2 regions of the Streptomyces sp. NBC_00122 genome follow, and region 2 is predicted to be linked to the other one. Evidence: predicted binding sites of a transcription regulator. Region 2 holds the regulator's gene; the other holds the start of a gene.

Region 1 (3,169 bases), 1.9 Mb from region 2:
CCAGTCGGAGTCCGTGGACTCGATCTCGGCCTTGATCTGGTTGACACGGCCGACGACTTCCTCGTGGCTGCCGCCACCGTCGACGATGGTCGTGTCGTCCTTGGAGATCGTGACGCGGCGGGCGGTGCCCAGTACGTCCAGACCGGCCTGGTCGAGCTTGAGGCCGACCTCCTCGGCGATGACGGTGGCACCGGTGAGGGTGGCCATGTCCTGCAGCATCGCCTTGCGACGGTCACCGAAGCCGGGGGCCTTGACGGCGACCGCGTTGAAGGTGCCGCGGATCTTGTTGACGACGAGGGTGGAGAGCGCCTCGCCCTCGACGTCCTCGGCGATGATCAGCAGCGGCTTGGAGGCGCCGGCCTGGATGACCTTCTCCAGCAGCGGCAGGAGGTCCTGGATCGAGGAGATCTTGCCCTGGTTGATCAGGATGTACGGGTCGTCGAGGACGGCCTCCATACGCTCCTGGTCGGAGACCATGTACGGCGAGAGGTAGCCCTTGTCGAAGGCCATGCCCTCGGTGAACTCCAGCTCCAGGCCGAAGGTGTTGGACTCCTCGACGGTGATGACACCGTCCTTGCCGACCTTGTCCATCGCCTCGGCGATGAGCTCGCCGACCTGCTGGTCCTGCGCGGAGAGCGCGGCCACGGCGGCGATGTCGGACTTGTCCTCGATCGGGCGGGCGGTCGCGAGGAGCTCCTCGGAGACGGCCTTGACCGCGGCGTCGATGCCCTTCTTCAGGGCGGCCGGGGACGCGCCCGCGGCGACGTTGCGCAGACCCTCGCGGACGAGCGCCTGGGCCAGCACGGTGGCGGTGGTGGTGCCGTCACCCGCGATGTCGTTGGTCTTGGTCGCCACCTCCTTCACGAGCTGCGCGCCCAGGTTCTCGTACGGGTCGTCCAGCTCGACCTCGCGGGCGATGGTGACGCCGTCGTTGGTGATGGTCGGGGCGCCGAACTTCTTGTCGATGACGACGTTGCGGCCCTTGGGGCCGATCGTCACCTTCACCGTGTCGGCAAGCTTGTTGACGCCGCGCTCGAGGGCGCGACGGGCGTCCTCGTCGAACTTCAGGATCTTCGGCATGGGAGCGGTTCAGTCCTCTCGTTGCGATCCTCGGCCGCTCACCGCGACCTCCACCGCCTAGAACGAACTACGCCCCTCGCCGCCCGGCATCAGCAGGGTGACCAGGGGCGCAGCTCAAATCAAAACTGGAAGCGAATTACTTCTCGACGATCGCGAGCACGTCGCGAGCCGAGAGGACGAGGTACTCCTCGCCGCTGTACTTCACTTCGGTGCCGCCGTACTTGCTGTACAGCACGATGTCGCCGACGCTGACGTCCAGCGGGAGACGCTGGCCGTCCTCGAACCGGCCCGGGCCGACCGCGAGGACGACGCCCTCCTGGGGCTTCTCCTTCGCGGTGTCCGGGATGACCAGGCCGGAGGCCGTGGTCTGCTCGGCGTCGAGCGGCTGGACCACGATGCGGTCCTCAAGCGGCTTGATGGCAACCTTGGAGCTGGCGGTCGTCACGATCCGACCTCCCCCTTCGGAGATCCGGGGTTAACTGTCTGAGGTGGCGACCAGGTCGATCCGTCGTCGCGGGTGCCGGACCTGCCTGTCGCTGTGTTGGCACTCACCAGGGGCGAGTGCCAGGTGCGAGACTATTCCGGCGATTAGCACTCGGTCAAGCGGAGTGCCAATTCTCGCCGCCGGGCGTTGCGCGGATCAGGCCTCCGAGCCCCGGAAACCCGGGCGGGAGCGCCTGTGGATCACCACCCGCACCGGGGCATTGTGTCTGGTATGTGACGCTTGGGGGCGTGCGCATCCTCGTGGTCGAAGACGAAGAGGGCCTCGCCGAGTCCCTGCGGCGCGGCCTGTCCGCCGACGGGCACGCGGTCGAGGTCACGCACGACGGCCACCGCGGCCTGGACCTCGCCCTGGCCGGGGCCCGTATGACGTCGTCCTCCTCGATGTGATGCTGCCGGGCGTGAGCGGCTGTCAGATCTGCACCCGCATGCGCGCCCACAGCGACACCACCCCGGTGCTGATGCTCACCGCCAGGGACGGTGAGTACGACGAGGCCGAGGGCCTGGACTCCGGCGCCGACGACTACCTCACCAAGCCGTTCTCCTTCGTGGTCCTGGCCGCCCGCATCCGGGCCCTGGCCCGCCGCGCCCGCACCCCCGACCTCGCACCACCCTCCGGGCGGGCGGACGGTGGCGACCAGCGGGGACCCGAAGGAGGCCCGGGCCTGTGCGGGGTGCGCGCCGGACCCGGGGCGGACTCCTGCTCGGCCGTCCTCCCGCCCGCGCGCCCCGAACGCTTCGGAAGGAACCACGGGGAGGACATAAACGTCGTAGATGATATGAAGATAAAGCGCCTCATTGCCGAGCAGATCGGGCCCAAGGCCACTGCGAGCCCGAGCTCGCCGGGCGCCGCTTCCTCCTCACCGGACGCGGCCCCGCCGCCGTCCTCACCGCCGTCCTCCCCCGCCCCCGCGGACGGTGGCGGCATCCCGTGCGTGGACTGAGGCCCCTGACGACGGCGGGCGCACGCCGCCGCACCGAGGCGCTGCTCCTGGTCTTCGTCGTCGCGATCGCCGTCTTCGGCCACGCCGCCGCGGGCCTCGCGATGAACGGCGAGCTGCCGCCCAACCTCACCGGCTTCACGATCAGCATGACGCTGCTGTCGCTGGTGGGTCACCTGGGCGTGCGCCGCTTCGCCGCCTACGCGGATCCGCTGATCTTCCCGCTGGCCATGCTGCTGACCGGGCTGGGACTGGTGCTGCTGCACCGGCTCGACCAGGGGTACATCGAGCGGTACGGCTCGGACGCCAACGCGCCCGGGCAGCTGATGTGGACCGTGGTCGGCGTCGCCGCCTGCATCCTGGTGCTGGCGCTGCTGCGCGACCACCGGCTGCTGCAGCGGTTCATCTACATCACGATGGCCGTCGCACTGGTGCTACTGATCGCTCCGGCGTTCTTCGGCGCGGACACCTACGGCGCGAAGCGCTGGATCATCCTCTTCGGCTTCTCGCTGCAGCCGGGCGAGTTCGTGAAGATCATGATCGCCATCTTCTTCGCGGGATACCTGGTCATCCACCGCGACTCCCTGGCGCTGACGGGCCGCAGGTTCCTGGGCATGCGGCTGCCGCCGATGCGCCAGCTCGGCCCC
Region 2 (3,169 bases):
TGCCCGGGGTGGTGACCTCGACGTGCACGATCAGGTCGCCGCGCCCGCCACCCCGCAGGTGGGTGACGCCGCGCCCGTGCAGCGGGATCGCCTGGCCGGACTGGGTGCCGGGCCGGATGTCGATCTCCTCCAGGCCGTCCAGCGTCTCCAGCGGGCACTTGGTGCCCAGCGCGGCCGCCGTCATCGGGATGGTGACCGTGCAGTGCAGGTCGTCCCCGCGCCGCTGGAAGGTCGGGTGCGGCAGCTCGTGGATCTCCACGTACAGGTCGCCGGCGGGGCCGCCGCCGGGGCCGACCTCGCCCTCGCCCGCGAGCTGGATGCGGGTGCCGTTCTCGACGCCCGCCGGGATCTTGACCGTGAGACTGCGGCGGGAGCGGACCCGGCCGTCGCCCGCGCACTCGGGACACGGGGTCGGGACCACGGTGCCGAAGCCCTGGCACTGCGGGCAGGGGCGCGAGGTCATGACCTGGCCCAGGAAGGACCGGGTGACCTGCGAGACCTCACCGCGGCCGCGGCACATGTCACACGTCTGCGCCGAGGTGCCGGGGGCGGCACCCTCGCCGGAGCAGGTGGTGCAGACGACGGCCGTGTCGACCTGGATGTCCTTGGTGGTCCCGAAGGCCGCCTCGTCCAGCTCCAGGTCGAGGCGGATCATGGCGTCCTGGCCGCGGCGGGTACGCGAGCGCGGGCCGCGCTGCGAGGCCTGGCCGAAGAAGGCGTCCATGATGTCGGAGAAGTTGCCGAAGCCGCCCGCTCCGAATCCGCCCGCGCCACCGCCGCCGCCCGAAGAGGACAGCGGGTCGCCGCCGAGGTCGTAGACCTGCTTCTTCTGCGGGTCCGAGAGCACCTCGTAAGCCGCGTTGATCTCCTTGAAGCGCTCCTGCGTCTTCGGGTCCGGATTCACATCCGGGTGAAGTTCACGCGCGAGGCGCCGGAAGGCCTTCTTGATCTCGTCCTGCGATGCGTCGCGGCGCACGCCGAGAACGGCGTAGTAGTCCGTGGCCACTTACGACTCCGCCAGGATCTGTCCGACGTAACGTGCCACTGCGCGTACCGCTCCCATCGTTCCGGGGTAGTCCATGCGGGTCGGTCCGACCACGCCGAGTTTGGCGACAGTTTCGCCGCCCGAACCGTAACCGACCGAGACGACGGACGTGGAGTTCAGTCCCTCGTAAGCATTCTCATGCCCGATCCGTACGGCCATTCCCGACTCGTTGGCCTCGCCCAGCAGCTTGAGGAGCACGACCTGCTCCTCCAGCGCTTCGAGCACCGGCCTGATCGTCAGGGGAAAATCGTGTCCGAAGCGGGTGAGATTGGCGGTACCGCCGATCATCAGCCGCTCCTCGGCTTCCTCGACCAGGGTTTCGAGGAGCGTCGCGAGCACGGTGGAGACCGTGGCCCGGTCCTCGGCCTCGAAGGATTCGGGGAGGTCCTGGACGAGCGGGGGTACGTCGGTGAACCGGCGGCCGACGACCCTGCTGTTGAGGCGGGCCCGCAGGTCGGCGAGCGAGGTCTCGCCGAAGGGGGTCGCGCAGTCGATGAGCCGCTGCTCGACGCGGCCCGTGTCGGTGATCAGTACGAGCATCAGCCGGGCCGGGGCCAGCGACAGGAGCTCGACGTGGCGCACGGTGGAGCGCGTCAGCGAGGGGTACTGGACGACCGCGACCTGGCGGGTGAGCTGCGCGAGCAGCCGCACCGTCCGGCCGACCACGTCGTCGAGGTCGACGGCGCCGTCGAGGAAGTTCTGGATGGCCCGACGCTCGGGCGACGACAGCGGCTTGACCCCCGCCAGCTTGTCGACGAAGAGCCGGTACCCCTTGTCGGTGGGGATCCGGCCGGCGCTGGTGTGGGGCTGGGCGATGTAGCCCTCGTCCTCCAGCACGGCCATGTCGTTGCGCACGGTGGCGGGCGAGACCCCGAGCCGGTGGCGCTCGGTGAGCGCCTTGGAGCCGACCGGCTCCTCCGTCCCGACGTAGTCCTGGACGATGGCGCGCAGCACTTCGAGTCTGCGTTCGCTGAGCATCGCGCACACCTCCAGCTGTGGTCCGTTGCCTTGTTCGCTGCTTGTTGACTGGCACTCTGGGCGTTCGAGTGCCAGAGAACCCCCGCTCAGTGTACGGCCGGGTAGTAAGACCCTGGCAAGGGAGGCCTGCCAGGGTAGCGTCGCGGCATGGACGTGCGTTGGGAAGAGGCGGGCTGGGAACGGCTGACCGGGCGGACCGGCCGGCGGCGGCTTCCGGTGTGGGACTGCACGGTGGGACTGGTGGTGGGGGACGATTCCGTCCTCCTCGTCGACCCCGGTTCGTGCCTGCGGGAGGGCGCTCAGCTGCGGGCCGAGGCGGAGCGGCTGACGGGCCGGCACGTGACTCATATCGCATTCACGCACGGCCATTTCGATCACGTGCTGGGCGGGGCGGCCTTCCCCGGGGCCGAGGTGTTCGGGGCGGTCGGGCTGGACTCGCTGCTCACCACGGGCCGCGAGGAGCTGCGCGAGTCCGCCGTACGGCACGGACTGGCGCAGGCCGAGGCCGCGGAGGCCGTGGAGCTGCTGGTGCTGCCCCGGCACGGCGTGTCGGGCGAGTGGACGCTGGAGCTGGGCGGGGTGCAGGTGCTGCTGGCGAACGTGGGGCCCGGGCACAGCCGGCACGACCTGGCCGTCTTCGTGCCCGGCGAGCGCGAGACGGTCTTCTGCGGGGACCTGGTCGAGGAGTCGGGCGAACCGCAGGCCGGCGACGACTCGGTGCCGGCGCAGTGGCCGGCGGCCGTGGACCGGCTGCTGTCGCTGGGCGGGGACGACGCGCTGTACGTACCGGGTCACGGAGCGGTGGTCTCCGCGGACTTCGTCCGTGCGCAACGCGCCACACTGGCCGCCCGTTTCGGCGTGTCGGAGGCATGACGGCCGCGGCTCTCCTACTGTCGGCCGGATGCGCGAGTACTCCCCCGACCTGACCCCGCAGTGGAAGCGCCCCAAGGCCGTGCCGGAGGTGGCGGCGGAACCCGATCTGGTGGTCGAGGTGGCCGGTACGGATTTCTGCGGCGCGGTGGTGGCCTGCGAGGCGGGCACGGTGACTCTGGAGGACCGGTTCGGCAAGCGGCGGGTGTTCCCGATGGAGCCGAGCGGGTTCCTGCTGGAGGGGGCGGTCGTCACCCTGGTCCGCCCGTCCCGCGC

The links. The regulator HrcA, encoded in region 2, represses chaperone genes, less so after heat shock. The targets are predictions, from matches to a motif close to TTNGCACTCNGNNNNNCNGAGTGCNAA.
Region 1: the regulator HrcA is predicted to act here: its motif matches at 1,669-1,695, upstream of groES (co-chaperone GroES).

The regions. Positions count from the first base shown of each region.
Region 1 covers NZ_CP108191.1:3,820,838-3,824,006, reverse strand. The annotation lists gene groL (chaperonin GroEL) at 1-1,080, opposite strand, end outside; gene groES (co-chaperone GroES) at 1,217-1,525, opposite strand; partial or broken gene OG737_RS18250 (response regulator) at 1,813-2,195, shown strand; gene OG737_RS18245 (FtsW/RodA/SpoVE family cell cycle protein) at 2,513-3,169, shown strand, end outside.
Region 2 covers NZ_CP108191.1:1,885,903-1,889,071, forward strand. The annotation lists gene dnaJ (molecular chaperone DnaJ) at 1-1,006, opposite strand, end outside; gene hrcA (heat-inducible transcriptional repressor HrcA) at 1,007-2,023, opposite strand; gene OG737_RS08970 (MBL fold metallo-hydrolase) at 2,171-2,896, shown strand; gene OG737_RS08975 (DUF3097 domain-containing protein) at 2,925-3,169, shown strand, end outside.